DNA from 3 places in the Micromonospora sp. NPDC048898 genome. Region 1 is predicted to be linked to each of the others. Evidence: riboswitches for the same ligand, from Rfam matches in the RefSeq annotation. Region 1 holds a riboswitch; each other region holds the start of a gene.
The links. A riboswitch is a leader RNA that binds a small molecule or an ion and turns the genes downstream of it on or off. The one in region 1 is predicted to bind cobalamin.
Positions count from the first base shown of each region.

Region 2: it holds a riboswitch for cobalamin, as region 1 does, so the genes downstream of both, ACGFIQ_RS08585 (ribonucleoside-diphosphate reductase subunit alpha) here and ACGFIQ_RS25675 (prenyltransferase/squalene oxidase repeat-containing protein) in region 1, are expected to answer to the same signal.
Region 3: it holds a riboswitch for cobalamin, as region 1 does, so the genes downstream of both, cobN (cobaltochelatase subunit CobN) here and ACGFIQ_RS25675 (prenyltransferase/squalene oxidase repeat-containing protein) in region 1, are expected to answer to the same signal.

Region 1 is NZ_JBICUF010000011.1:170,071-175,066, forward strand. It holds gene ACGFIQ_RS25650 (hypothetical protein) at 1-159, shown strand, start outside; gene ACGFIQ_RS25655 (hypothetical protein) at 355-1,026, shown strand; gene ACGFIQ_RS25660 (hypothetical protein) at 1,023-1,652, shown strand; gene ACGFIQ_RS25665 (hypothetical protein) at 1,606-1,797, shown strand; gene ACGFIQ_RS25670 (hypothetical protein) at 1,865-3,298, opposite strand; cobalamin riboswitch at 3,402-3,524, opposite strand; cobalamin riboswitch at 3,577-3,708, shown strand; gene ACGFIQ_RS25675 (prenyltransferase/squalene oxidase repeat-containing protein) at 3,802-4,996, shown strand, end outside.
Region 2 is NZ_JBICUF010000002.1:383,701-388,696, reverse strand. It holds gene ACGFIQ_RS08590 (enolase C-terminal domain-like protein) at 1-542, opposite strand, end outside; cobalamin riboswitch at 1,094-1,310, shown strand; gene ACGFIQ_RS08585 (ribonucleoside-diphosphate reductase subunit alpha) at 1,505-3,823, shown strand; gene ACGFIQ_RS08580 (ribonucleotide-diphosphate reductase subunit beta) at 3,895-4,890, shown strand; gene ACGFIQ_RS08575 (MerR family transcriptional regulator) at 4,887-4,996, opposite strand, start outside.
Region 3 is NZ_JBICUF010000019.1:94,093-99,088, reverse strand. It holds gene cobN (cobaltochelatase subunit CobN) at 1-3,590, opposite strand, end outside; cobalamin riboswitch at 3,921-4,050, opposite strand; gene ACGFIQ_RS32075 (inositol monophosphatase family protein) at 4,359-4,996, shown strand, end outside.

The sequences.
Region 1 (4,996 bases):
CGTCGGGTTGCCCGCTTGGAGGCTCTGCTCGCCGTATCCGCACGCTCCGGCGCCCCGGAGCGGGCCTCAGGGGTGTGCTCGCGCTGTACCGGCGAGGTCGACGACCCGGTCGGACCGGCGGTCCCGCAGGGCCTGGTCGTGGCTGATGACCAGGACTGAGGCCTGCTGCCCGCCCTGTCGCATCACCGGCCGACCGACCCGATCGGCTAGTTGATCAACGAAGTGTTCACGTGGTGGTCTTGTGTGGCACTCCGGCCCGGACCTGCGCGTTTCTGATTGCCCGGCACGGTCGAGGCGATCCTGTAGCCCGCAATCCCGGAGCATTCCTTGTCCCTACCCACACGTCGAGCCGCGGTGGCCGTCCTCTTCCTGGCGGCACTTGCCGCTGTCGCGGTGCCGTCCCCGGCGGCGGCGCACCCGTTCGGCGACCCCCAGACCGTGTCCATCGCGCGCGACGAGCAGCGCCCGGACATCGTTCGGGTGCGCTGGCGCGTCGGCGGCCCCGACGACCTGACGCTGCTCGGCGTCTCGCTCGGCCTGCTGCCGTCCGACCGGGTTCTGCTCGACGGCGCCGTCGACTACCGCACGTCGGACCCCGCGGTGATCGCCGCATCCGAGCGGTTCGCCGCGTACCTGCTCGAACGGATCACGGTGGGCGACGGCCCGCGTCTCTGCCCGGGAGTTGTCGCGCCGGTGACGGCCCTGGCGCGGGTGGGCGCGAGCGTCGATTACACCTGCCCGGGGTCGGTCGACCGGGTCAGCGTCGCGGTGCGGATGCTGACCGACCTGAACCCCGCGTACCGGGCCATGGCCACCGGTCCCGACGGACAACGCGCGGTGTATGGGTCGGGCGATGACTCTCACGACTGGGCCCTCGTGGGCGGCGCTCCGACGCTGGCCAGCGGCACCAGCCTCGGCCGGAGCGCCGCCGTGCAGATCGCCGCCGTCGTCGGCGGGTTCCTGCTCGTCGCGATCGGTGCGTTGCTGGTGGCGCGACGGCTGCGGCGACGGGGGGTCGTGGCATGACCGCGACCACGGTGCTCTCCGCGTCGCTCTCGGATCGGTTGCAGGACCTCATCCACTCACCGGGCGTGCCGCCGCTGGCGTTCGTGCTCGCGTTCGCCGCCGGGGCGGGCCATGCCGTGGCCCCGGGGCACGGCAAGAGCTTGGCCGCCGCCTACCTCGCCGGCTCGCGGGGCCGGATCCGCGACGCCGCCTGGCTGGGCGGTTCGGTGGCCGTCATGCACACGCTCTCCGTGCTGGTGATCGGCGTGGCGTGGACGTTCCTGTCCCTGTCCGAGGTGATTCGGATGCAGGAGCTCACGAGTTGGCTGCAACTCGGCGCGGGTCTGATAGTCCTGGCCACCGGTCTGTGGATGGTGCGCCGGCATCTGCACGCCGCCGGTCACAGCCACAGCCATGAGCACGGTCATGGCCACGGGCACAGTCATGATCATGAGCACGGCAAGCGTCCCGGCCTGCTCCTGCTGGGCATTTCCGGTGGGCTGACCCCGTCCCCCGGCCGCGTTCCTCGTACTGGCGACCGGGCTCTTCCTCGGTCGCGCCGGCTTCGCCCTGCTGCTGGTGTTGACGTTCGGCCTCGGCATGGCCGTCGTGCTTTTCGGCGTCGGGGTCCTGGCGGTCGCCGGTAGCTCGCTGGTCACCCGGGGCGCGCAGTCGCGTGCCGTTCTCGGACTGGCCACCCGGGTGGCGCCGGTCCTCGCCGCTACCGGCATCACGCTCTTTGGCGCCGGACTCGTCACGGTCGCCGCGGTCCACCTCGTCACCCTCGCCTAAAGCGGCGGCGGGCGGATCAGCCGGCGGGTGGTCAGCGGCGGCAAGGCCGCTGCTGACCACCCCACAGTCAGGCGCCGTAGCGCAGGTAGATCGTGTCGCCGACGGTCACGGTCGTGCCGCGCGCCGCGGTGACCGGGGTGCCGCCGTCGCGGGCGACCTTCCAGGTCGAGGAGCCGCTGTTGGCCAGGCCGTTGATCGAGGTGACGGTGCCGGTGCCGCTGGTGGGGTTCAGTGCGGTGACGCAGCCACTCGGAACGGCCGCGCCGACGGCGGCGTCCAACACGGCGCCGAGGGTGGTGGTGGCGGCGGTCGGCGTCAGCGTCACCGCGCACGGCTTGATGCTGCCGCTGCCGTTGTCGACGATCACGGCGAGTCGGGTGGCGGCGCCCGTGGTGAATCCGCTCGCCGCGACCCAGGTGGGCGCGCCGGAGGTGACCGGGGTCGGGGGAGCGGCGGTGTAGCCGGCGCCGGCGAGCGCGCGTACCGCGTCGATGGAGGCGTACGCCGACGGGGTGGTGTTTGTGGGCAGGTACTTGAACCCGCCGCCGCTCAGCTGCTGCGCGCGCAGGAAGTCGATCGGGGTCTTGCCGGCGGTGGTGGTGAAGTCGGTGCCCTGGCTCGGGATGCCGCAGGCGTTCAGGCCGGAGACCGCCCAGGCGTTGGAGTCGGTGTTGACGCCGAACATCGAGCTGAACGCGCCGGATGCGTTGACCAGCTTGCTCTTGAGGAAGTTCTTCGCCTGAACGACGTCGGTGTCGGTGTTCGGGACCCCGGCGGCGCAGAGCGCGGCCATGGCCGCGCCGGTCATGTCGATGTCGCTGGCGGCGGCGAGTTGGGTGGGGTTGCCCTCGGCCTGGGTGAAGGTCCAGCCGCCGTCGTTGTGCTGGTTGTTGCGGATCCGGGTGATCGACAGGTTGAGCAGGGCCTGCGGTACGCGGGCGGCGCCGGACTGGGTCTTCGCACCGGCCAGGGCGAGAGTGCCAAAGACGGTGCCGTTGAAGTTGGCCGGCGGGCCGTAGTAACCGGCCGAGCCGGTCTGCCAGTAGGCGATGGTGTCGGCGATCAGGTTACGGGTGGAGGAGACCCGGGCGGGGTCGATGCCGGCGGCGTAGGCGTTCAGCACCCCACGCTCGTAGTCGGTGACCACCGGCGTGCTGCTCGGCCAGGACGCGGCCGAGAGCTGGTCGCGGTAGACGACGCGGGCGTTCTTGGTCGTGTCGCCAGAGGGGTAGACGTCCACCGCCGCGACGCCGGCGGGTGCGAACGCGCTGAACGCCCACTCGTTCGACAGCCCGCCGCTGGCGTAGCTGCCGTCGGCGGCCTGCAGTGTGCGCAGGTAGGCGACACCGTTGGTCTTGGCGGTGGCGATCTGCGCCGCGGTCGAGGTCGCGGCGGCGGGCGCTGCACCGGTCGCGACAGCGACGACGGTGGCGATCAGCGCGGCGGCGGGAGCTATCGCGATTCGTCTCCGGCGACTGCCGGAGGAGAGGCGTGAGGACATCGGGTCTCCTTGGGGGTACGGGGCACGACTGCCTCGACCCGGAGCCCGGGAGGGGCCGGCGGGAACGGGGCGGGCCGGCCGCAGGACGCGTGGGACGGATACCGCAGGTGCTGCGTCACCACGTGGGTAGTCGGGCTCGGGACGGCAGACCGTCCTCACCGTTGCGCGTCAGCCCCGGATTCCCACCGGGTTCCCCCACGCGATGACGCGGTCACCGTATGGGAGGAAGCCCCTACCGCGCGCTGTTAGGTACATGACACGGTCTTGCGTTGACGAGGTGGTCGCGGTTGTGGTCCGATGGCCGCGATCCAGCAGTCAGGGGAAGCCGGTCAAAGTCCGGCGCTGGCCCGCAGCCGTAGGTCCCATTCTCGGGACGAGTCGGATTACCTGGCTGGATAGAGCACCGCAGCGCCGTCGAGGTACACGGCGCGGAGCCAGATTTCCGGGACTTGTCCTCGGGGTCCGCGCCCGCGCCTGCGCCGCTAGCCCCCGAGAGAGTCGCCATGTCCCCACTGGTCAGTCAAACGTCGCGCGTTCCTGCGGCATGGTTGGCGGCCGTCGCCGCAGCGGTGCTCGGCGCGGTGGCGCTGGTGGTGCCGACCCGCGCCGCGCTCGCCGATCCGCTGGAGTCCTGCACCCCGACCCAGGGCGCGATCGTCGCCGTCGACTTCGCCGCCTGGGGCGGACCGGTGTTGCGTGGCTGCGACGCCACCCCGACCACCGGCCTGGACCTGCTGCACGAGGCGGGCTTCACCACCACCGGCACCGCCCACGACGGCCCCGGGTTCATCTGCCGGATCGGATCACCCGCCTTCGCGTCCGGTGCCGAACACCCGACGCCGGCCGACGAGGCGTGCCAGTTGACGCCACCGGCGTCGGCCTACTGGTCCTACTGGATCGCCCCGGCCGGGCAGGACCACTGGACCTACAGTCCACTCGGCGCGATGTCGCAGCGGCCGGGCCCGGGTGAGGTCGAGGCGTGGGTCTTCGGCGGCACCGACATCGGCGGCACCACCGGGGCACCGAGCTTCACCCCCGAGTCAGTGCGCGCGAGCGGCCCGACTCCGACCGCCACCCCGACTCCGACGGCGACCCCGACCCCGACCTCGACGCCCGTGCCGGCGCGACCGACGGAAGCGCAGGTCAAGGCGGTGGCGAGTTACCTGGTGGGGCAGCTCACCGACGGCGACCACGTCGACAACGGTTTCGTCGACTACTACCGGACCATCGCCGTCGCCACCGCCCTGGCCGGCACCGGTGGGCAGGACCAGACGCTCACCAAGATCGTCGACTATCTGCGGGCGCACGTCGATGCCGTGATCTTCCCGAACGGTGGCACCGCCCCACCCCGCATCGCCAACGTCGCCAGCCTCGCGCTCCTGCTGACCAGCACCAGCGGCGATCCGCGCGCGTTCGGCGACCGGGACCTGATCGCCACGCTCACCGACCGGGTCTGCACCGCGACCGACGCCGACGCCGGCTGCGCCGCCGCCGGTGACTTCGCCGGATCGAGCGATCCGCTGACCCACGCGACGGCCCTGCTCGCGCTCAAGCGCGCCGGCGTCACCCCGCCGGCCTCCACCGTCACCCGCCTGACCGAGCAGCAGTGCACGATCGGAGCCTTCGCCGGTGTCTGGCGCAGCCCCACCGAAGCCTGCGACCCCGACCTCGCAGCCACCACCCTCGCCGTCCTGGCGC
Region 2 (4,996 bases), on a different contig from region 1:
AGACGGGCGGCCTTGGTGCTCTCCTTGGCGCGCAGGATGGCCAGTGCCTCGTCCCGGGTCAGCGCGTCGGACAGGTAGCGCAGGTCCGCGATGTCGACGAGCTGCTCGGGGGACATGTCGACGAGCAGCCGCCACAGCGGCTTGTCGGCGACCCGGGCGACCAGGTCCCACGACGCGTTCAGCACGGCGGCCAGCGACAGGTGGACGACGCCCTTCTCCGGGCCGAGCCAGCGCAGTTGGGAGTCGGAGGTGAGCAGGCGGTAGACCGCGCCCATGTCCGCGGCCATCGTCGCGACGTCCACGCCGACGAGGCGCTGTGCCTGATGGACCGCCGCCGCGACGACGATGTCGTTGCCGCGACCGATGGTGAAGGTCAGACCGTGGCCCGCGAGTGGCGCGCCCGTGCTGTCGACGCCGTCGGTGTGCAGGACGACGTAGGCCGCCGAGTAGTCGCCGTCCTTGTTCATGGCGTCGGAGCCGTCAGCGGTCAGGGAGGTGGGGAAGCGGACGTCCTCGATGGTGACGGCAGTGATCTGCGGCATGCGCTCCTCGCCCGGCTAGGCTAAAGATCAGATGATCTCTGCGAGTATACGGAGGGCCAATCCAGCACGTCAACGACGTCGATCACCCAGGAATCCAAGACATCCAATGTTTCGGTCCCGATGTGAATGCGTCAGCGCGCTGTCCCCCCGGTCGCCGCACCCGGCCCGCGGCCTCGGCAGCGGCGGTGACAACATTCGTGGCGCTGGTAGACACTCTGCGGCGCGACGAATCGTCGTCGTTCCCGGACTGTTGAGGTGCGGCCGGCGGGATTGGGATATTGGCGCGAGGAGTGGACAGTGCTCCCGGAAGATTGGATGTCCACTTCAGATCCTGGCATTGACGGTCGGAAATAAATAGGGATCCTTACGTCTGGAGACTTGATACATCACACCTTTCCGTATGGCGGCACCTGCTCGATGATGGCGTCCGCGCGGGCGTGGCTGCCGCGCGCCGGTTGGGTCCGTGCGAGCCGGTGACGACCATCACCAGTCACGGCGTCGACACGCCCGGGACCGACATGTGGGGTGTGACAACCGCAGCGTCCCTATATATGGTGTCGAGCGCAGCTGGTTCGGCCGTTCATCCCGAGCGGTCGAGGCAAGAGGGAACCCGGTGGAAATCCGGGACTGTCCCGCAGCGGTGAGTGGGAACGACAGCCGTCATGAGCACTGGGCCACCAATCGGTCTGGGAAGCGACGGCCAGTAGGAGACCGGCGACCCGGTCGTGCCCGCGAGTCCGAAGACCTGCCAGCGCGCCGTGCACCCGCACCCGGGTGGGCGGCGGTCCGAGGCCGCGTGGGACGGCCGACGCCACCTGACCCGCGCCTGCCCGGCGTGGCGTCCGCTGGTGTCTGTCTCCACGCGTCCGAAGGCCCTCAGGTCTCGAACTCGCGAGGAGTGAGTGGTGACAGTCACCGAGGTAGTCCCGGCAAGCGGCGACGCGGTCCTGCGGCGAACGCCGATGCAGGTCCGCAAACGCAACGGCAGCACCGAGTCCGTGGACGTCAACAAGATCGTCCGGGCGGTCGAGCGGTGGGCCGACGACCTGACCGACGTCGACCCGATGCGCGTCGCCACCCGCACGATCAGCGGCCTGTACGACGGCGCGAGCACTGCCGAACTGGACCGGCTGTCCATCCAGACCGCAGCCGAGATGATCGGTGAGGAACCGCAGTACTCCCGCCTCGCGGCCCGGCTGCTGGCCGGCTACGTCGACAAGGAGGTGCGCCGGCAGGGCGTCACCTCGTTCAGCGCGGCGATCCGGGTCGGTCACGCCGAGGGCCTGATCGGGAACGACACCGCCGCGTTCGTCGCCGCCCACGCCGCGATGCTCGACGACGCCATCGACACCGACGGCGACCGGAGGTTCGAGTACTTCGGCCTCCGCACGGTGTACGACAGGTACCTGCTGCGCCACCCCACCAGCCGGCTGGTGCTGGAGACCCCGCAGTACTGGCTGCTGCGGGTGGCCTGCGGGCTGTCCCAGACGCCGGACGAGGCGGTCGGCTTCTACCGGCTGATGTCCAGCCTGGCCTATCTGCCCAGCTCACCGACGTTGTTCAACTCCGGCACCCGGCACACCCAGATGTCCTCCTGCTATCTGGTCGACTCTCCGCGTGACGAGTTGGACTCGATCTACCAGCGGTACGCCCAGGTCGCCAACCTGTCCAAGTTCGCCGGCGGCATCGGCATCGCGTACTCCCGGGTGCGGTCCCGGGGCGCGCTGATCCGCGGCACCAACGGGCAGTCCAACGGGATCGTGCCGTGGCTGCGCACGCTGGACGCGAGCGTCGCCGCGGTCAACCAGGGTGGCCGACGCAAGGGCGCGGCCTGCGTGTACCTGGAGCCGTGGCACCCGGACGTCGAGGAGTTCCTGCAACTGCGGGACAACACCGGCGAGGACGCCCGCCGCACCCACAACCTGAACCTGGCCAACTGGGTCCCGGACGAGTTCATGCGCCGGGTCGAGGCCGACGAGATGTGGTCGCTGTTCGACCCGCACGAGGTGCCCGAACTGCCCGACCTGTGGGGGGAACGGTTCGACGCCGCGTACCGGCAGGCCGAGGCGCAGGGTCGCCACGTGCGGCAGGTCCCGGCACGGGAGCTGTACGGCAAGATGATGCGGACCCTCGCCCAGACCGGCAACGGGTGGATGACCTTCAAGGACGCCGCGAACCGGCTGTGCAACCAGACCGCCGAGGACGGCAACGTGGTGCACCTGTCCAACCTGTGCACCGAGATCATCGAGGTGTCCAGTGACGCCGAGACCGCCGTGTGCAACCTCGGCTCGGTGAACCTCGCCGCGCACCTCACCGACGGCGGCATCGACTGGGATCGGCTGCGCGCCACGGTTCGTACCGCGGTGACCTTCCTCGACCGGGTCATCGACATCAACTACTACCCCACCGAGCAGGCGGCGGCGAGCAACCCCCGCTGGCGGCCGGTCGGGCTGGGGCTGATGGGCCTGCAGGACGTCTTCTTCGCGCTGCGGCTGCCGTTCGACTCCCCGGGCGCGCGGGAGTTGTCCACCCGGATCAGCGAGGAGCTGTACCTGACCGCGCTGGAGACCTCCGCCGACCTGGCGCGTCGCTTCGGCGCACACCCGGCGTACGCGCAGACCCGGGCCGCGCGGGGCCAGCTCCAACCCGACCTGTGGGGTGTCGAGGGTACGCAGACCGCGCGCTGGGCCGCCCTGCGGGAACGGGTCGCGGCGGACGGGCTGCGTAACTCGCTGCTGGTGGCGGTCGCCCCGACCGCGACCATCGCCTCGATCGCCGGGTGCTACGAGTGCATCGAGCCGCAGGTGTCCAACCTGTTCAAGCGCGAGACCCTGTCGGGGGAGTTCCTCCAGGTCAACACCGCCCTGGTCCGCGAGCTGAAGGCCCGCGGCCTGTGGACCGACCGGATCCGCTCGGCGATCAAGCGGGCGGAGGGGTCGGTGCAGGACATCGCGGAGTTGCCGGCCGGCGTCCGGGAGTTGTTCCGTACCGCGTGGGAGCTGCCGCAGCGGGCGCTTGTCGACCTGGCCGCCGCCCGCGCCCCGTTCGTCGACCAGTCCCAGTCGCTGAACCTGTTCCTGGCCGCGCCGACCATCGGCAAGCTCTCGTCGATGTACCTGTACGCCTGGAAGGCTGGGCTGAAGTCCACGTACTACCTGCGCTCGCGCCCCGCCACGCGGATCCAGCAGGCCACCGTCGCGGTCGTCGCCCCGGTGGCGGCCGACGCGCAGGCGCTGGCCTGCTCGCTGGAGAACCCCGAGTCGTGCGAGGCCTGCCAGTGACCCCCGCCGACACGAGCACCACCGACGCCGGCACCACCGACACGAGCACCACCGACACGAGGACCACGCACATGCTGCTCGACCCCGGGATGGACCTCACCCTCCGCCCGATGCGCTACCCGCACTTCTTCGACAGGTTCCGCGACGCGATCCGCAACACCTGGACGGTGGAGGAGGTCGACCTGCACGCCGACCTCGCCGACCTGGACAAGCTGTCGCCGGCCGAGCGGCACCTGGTCAGCCGGCTGGTGGCGTTCTTCGCCACCGGTGACACGATCGTCGCCAACAACCTGGTGCTCAACCTCTACCAGCACGTCAACAGCCCGGAGGGTCGCCTCTACCTGTCCCGGCAGTTGTTCGAGGAGGCCGTGCACGTCCAGTTCTACCTGAACCTGCTCGACACGTACGTGCCGGACGAGACCGAGCGGTTCGCCGCCTTCGCGGCCATCGAGAACATCCCCTCGATCCGCCGTAAGGCCGAGTTCTGCTTCCGCTGGATCGACTCGCTGAACAACCTGCGGGAGCTGCGGACCCGCGACGACCGGCGGACGTTCCTGCTCAACCTGATCTGTTTCGCCGCCTGCATCGAGGGGCTGTTCTTCTACGGCGCGTTCGCGTACGTCTACTTCCTGCGCTCCCGCGGCCTGCTGCACGGCCTCGCCTCCGGCACCAACTGGGTGTTCCGCGACGAGTCCATGCACATGGCGTTCGCGTTCGACGTCGTCGACACCGCCCGCGCGGAGGAACCCGACCTGTTCGACGACGACCTCGCCGACCAGGTCCGGCGGATGCTCACCGAGGCCGTCGAGTGTGAGGTGCAGTTCGCCGAGGACCTGGTGGGCCAGGGGGTGCCCGGTCTGACGTTGACCGACATGCGGGAGTACCTCCAGCACGTGGCCGACCGTCGCCTGGCCCAGCTCGGCCTCGCCCCGCACTACGGGTCGAGCAACCCGTTCGCCTTCATGGAGTTGCAGGACGTGCAGGAGCTGTCCAACTTCTTCGAGCGGCGCGTCTCGGCGTACCAGGTCGGGGTGGCCGGCACCGTCGCCTTCGACGACGACTTCTAGGCGGCGACCGAGCCGGGGGCCTGGCGTCGCTTGGTGAGCCACCGCATCACGTGCAGCGGGTGCGACGCCGGGTCCGGAATCGGGTGGAAGACGTGTTCGACCTCGC
Region 3 (4,996 bases), on a different contig from region 1:
GCCCACAGCCCCCGGTCGGCGGCCTCCAACAGGCGCTCGGTGATGCCGCGCAGCGCCCACGGGTTGGACCGCTCCAGGAACTCGCGGGTGGTGTCGTCGAAGAGGTACGCGGCGGCCAGGTGCTCGTACATCCAGTCGTCGACGACGCCGGCGGTGGCGTCGTAGCCGAACAGGTAGTCCACTGTGGCCGCCAGCTCGAACGCGCCCTTGTAGCCGTGCCGGCGCATCGCCGCGATCCACTTCGGGTTGACCACCCGGGCTCGGAACACCCGCCGGGTCTCCTCGCCCAGCGTGCGGGTGCGCACGTCGTGCGGCATCGCCGAGTCACCCACGTACGCCTGCGGTGACGTCCCGGTGAGGTGGCGGACCATCGCCACCATCCCGCCGTGGTACTGGAAGTAGTCGTCGGAGTCGACGATGTCGTGCTCGCGGGTGTCCTGGTTCTTCACCGCCACCGCGATCCGGGCGAACGAGCGCTCCATGTCGGCGCGCGCCTCCCGCCCGTCCAGGCCCCGGCCGTAGGCGTAGCCGCCCCACACCGCGTACACCTCGGCCAGGTCGGCGTCGCTGCGCCAGGTCCGGGCGTCGATCAGCGGCAGCAGGCCGGCGCCGTACGCCCCGGGCTTGGAGCCGAAGATCCGGGCGGTGGCCCGCCGCTCGTCGCCGTGCTCGGCGAGGTCGGCGGCGACGTGCGCCCGCAGGTAGTTCTCCGCCTCCGGCTCGTCCAGGGCCGCGACCTGCCGCACGGCGTCGTCGAGCAGCGCCACCACGTGCGGGAACGCGTCGCGGAAGAAACCGGAGATGCGCACTGTCACGTCGACGCGGGGCCGGCCCAGCTCGGCGGTCGGCACCACCTCGATGCCGGTGACCCGCCGGGACCGCTCGTCCCACACCGGCCGGCAGCCCAGCAGCGCCAGCACCTCGGCGATGTCGTCGCCCTGGGTGCGCATCGCGCTGGTGCCCCACACGGTCAAACCCACCGAGCGGGGGTACGCCCCGGTGTCGGCGAGGTGCCGGGCCAGCAGCGAGTCGGCGAGGGCCACCCCGACGTCCCAGGCGTTGCGGCTGGGGATGGCCTTCGGGTCGACGGAGTAGAAGTTGCGCCCGGTGGGCAGCACGTTGACCAGGCCCCGGGTCGGTGAGCCGGACGGGCCGGGCGGCACGAACCGGCCGTCGAGCGCGCCGAGGGTGTTGGTCAGCTCGTCGGTGGTCCGGCCGAGCCGGGGCACCAGCTCGGTGGCGGCGAAGTGCAGCACCGCCGCGACGTCCGGGATGGGCTGCCCGGTCACCTCGGCCACCACCGCGTCGACCCCGTCCACGGCCCAGTCCAGGGTCTCCATGCCGAGGACCAACCGTCGGGCCAGGGCCTCGATCAGGTCGATCGCGTCGGCGGCGGTGCCGGCCGGCCCGTCCACCACGTCGGTCAGCGCGGTGGGCAGCGCCAGTCGTTCGCCAGGTGCCGCGAGCAGTTCCTGCTCGTCGAGGGAGTACGCAACGGCGAGCGCCTGCCGCAGGCCGGGCAGGGCGCGGGCGCCGCCCCAGATCTGCGGTGCGCGCAGCACCGCGAGGACCAGGTTGACCCGGGGCTCACCGGTGGGCGCGTCGGCGAGGATGTGCAGCCCGTCGCGGATCTGCACGTCCTTGACCTCGCACAGGTACCCGTCGAGGTGCAGCACGAAGTCGTCGAAGTCGTCCGCGTCGGGCATCGCCTCGGCGTGCAGGTCGTGGTGCAGCTCGGCGGCGCGGACGAGGTCCCAGATCTGCGCCCGCACGGTGGGCACCTTCGCCGGGTCGAGCGCCTGCACCGTCGCGTACTCGTCGAGCAGTTGCTCCAGTTTGGCCAGGTCGCCGTAGGTCTCGGCGCGGGCCATCGGCGGCACCAGGTGGTCGATCACCACGGCGTGCGCCCGCCGCTTGGCCTGGGTGCCCTCGCCGGGGTCGTTGACGATGAACGGGTAGACCAGCGGCAGGTCGGTGAGGACCGCGTCGGGCGCGCAGTCGGCGGCCAGGCCGAGGCCCTTGCCGGGCAGCCACTCCAGGGTGCCGTGCTTGCCCAGGTGCACCACGGCGTCCGCGCCGAAGCCGCCGTCCGCGCTCGGAGCGGCCAACCAGCGGTACGCGGCCAGGTAGTGGTGACTCGGCGGGAGGTCCGGGTCGTGGTAGATGGCGATCGGGTTCTCCCCGAAGCCGCGCGGCGGTTGGATCAGCAACACCACGTTGCCGAAGCGCAGCCCGGCGAGGACGATGTCCCCGCTCTCGGTGTACAGCTCGCCGGGCGGCTCACCCCAGTGCTCCCGCATCCGTTCGCGCAGCTCGGCCGGGATCTGGTCGAACCACCGCCGGTACGTCGACCCCGGTATCCGGGCCTCGGCGGCGGCCAACTGCTCCGGGGTGAGCCACTCCACGTCGTGGCCTCCGGCGGCGATCAGCGCGTGGATCAGCGCGTCACCGTCGTCGGGCACCGGCGCGTCGCCCAGGTGGTAGCCGGCGTCGACCAGCGCCGCGAGCAGCCGGACCGCCGAGACCGGGGTGTCCAGCCCGACGGCGTTGCCGACCCGGGAGTGCTTGGTGGGGTACGAGCTGAGCACCACGGCGATCCGCTTGTCGGCGTTGGGCACGTAGCGCAGCCGGGCGTGGCGCACCGCGATCCCGGCGACCCGGGCGGCCCGCTCGGGGTCGGCGGCGTAGACGGACAGGCCGTCGGCGTCGATCTGCTTGAACGAGAACGGCACGGTGACGATCCGACCGTCGAACTCGGGGATGGCCACCTGCATCGCCGCGTCCAACGGGGACAGCCCGGCGTCGCTGGCCTCCCACTGCGCCCGGGTGCTGGTCAGGCAGAGCGCCTGGATGACCGGCACGTCCAGGGCGGCCAGGGCGCCGACGTCCCAGGCGTCCTCGTCGCCGCCTCCGGAGGCGTCCGCGGCGACCGCACCGCCGGCGGCGAGCACGGTGACCAGCAGCGCGTCGCAGCGGGCGAACAGCCCGAGCGGGCCGGCGCCGGTGGTCAGCCCGCGCAGCGAGCCGCAGAAGATCGGCAGCGGATTGCCGCCGGCTTCGCGGACCGCGTCCGCGAGTACGTCGACGAATCCGGTGTTGCCGGCGAGGGCGTGCGCCCGGTAGAAGACGATCCCCACGGTGGGCCGGTCCGGGTCGGTCGGGTGTTCGCCGTGCACGCCGTACGCCGGGGTGGGTGTGGGCGGGGCGAACCCCTCGCCGGTGAGCAGCACCGTGTCGGAGAGGAACCGGGCCAGTTGCGCCAGGTTGTCCGGCCCGCCCTCGACCAGGTACGACAGCGCCTGGGTGACGACCCCGGACGGCACTGTGGAGATGGCCATCAGCTCCGCGTCGGGCAGCGCCTCGCCGCCGAGCACGACCGTCGGTACCCCGGTGCCGAGCACCGTGGCGAGGCCGTCCGGCCACGCCTGTCGACCGCCGAGCAGGCGTACGACGACGAGGGCGACTCCGTCGAGCAGGGCGGGCACCTCGTCGGCGGTGACCCGGGCGGGGTTGGCGAGCCGGTAGTCGGCGCCGCTGGCGCGGGCGGCCAGCAGGTCGGTGTCGGCGGTGGAGAGCAGCAGGATGCGCACGGCGGGCTCCGGAGAGTGACGCCCTGGCCGCTGCGGGGGCGACCTGGACGAAGCGGGTGGGTGCGGCGTCAGCCGGTACGACGGCGCTGCCGGACTCGTCGACGCGGGCGTCGGAGCCGGTCAGCGGCGGGCGCTCAACTCAGCGGTAGCGGAAGCCAGCGGCCTGGCGTGCGTCGAGGCAACCGGCGCCAGCCGTGCGGGCGCGGCCGGTTCCGGGTGCGGTGTGTCGCCCGCGATGCGGGTCATGACGATGCTCGTCGATGAATGAGACGCCGTGCGTCATCGGGTCCTCCTCGGGTGTCCACGCCCTGGGGTACGTCCCGACGGCCGAAGTATCCTGGCTTCCGGATCGACGCTCTCCCCCGGCCTTCCAGCCGCAGACACACGGCCGTGACTCACGAGGGGGGATCACTCCCCGGTGACAGTGGCGGGACCGCGTCGGAATCGCACCGACTTCCTTCACTGCCGTCAGGCCGCGAATGCTGCCACACCGCCGCGCCGCCGGTCAACGCCGGCCCCGGCGTCGCCCGGCCGCGCTCATCACATTGACCTGGGAAAATATAGGCGCGCGGGGTTGCCTGACCACGAGACGGCGAGCCGGCGCGGCCGGCGAGTCAGTGACAGCCAGCCGAGAAAACGGGCGTGCTACCGCGGATGCGGGGCGTCGACTGTCCGACAATGGTTCATCGAACGCAGCGCGGGCACCTCCGGCCTCTACCCGATATTCGACGAGATGTTCACCTCACTCTGGGAGCGCAGCCGCCAGCTATGACCGACTACGCCCGCCTCCTCCCCCTCGCGCAGGAGGCCGTGGACCTGGCGCACGACCTGATGCGGACGCTCCAGCCCGGTGCGCTGACCTTCAAGGGTGAGCGCGACATGGCTTCCGAGGTGGACTACGCCATCGAGAGGGCGGTCCGCGAGCATCTGGCCGCCAAGGCGCCTGATATCGCTTTCCTCGGCGAGGAGTACGGGAGCAGCGGCGACACCAGCACACTGACCTGGGCACTCGACCCCGTCGACGGCACCGTCAACTTCGTCCACGGCTCACCCCTGTGCGGGATCTCCCTCGGCCTCATCCACGACACAGACGCCGTCCTCGGCGTCATCGACCTGCCGTTCCTCGGCACCCGCTACCACGCCACCAGGGGGCACGGTGCCTACGCCAACAATCGACGCATTCAGGCCAGCCGGGTCACCGACCTCAGGGACGCCGTCGTCGCCATCGGCGACTACGCGGTCGGCACTGGGGCCAGCCGGAAGAACGCCGAACGACTCGCCATCACCGAGCAGCTCACCCGGCACGTCCAACGGATCCGCATGCACGGGTCTGCCGCAATCGACCTCGCCTGGTTGGCTCACGGCAGGATCGACGCGTTCATCATGCTCAGCAACAAGCCCTGGGA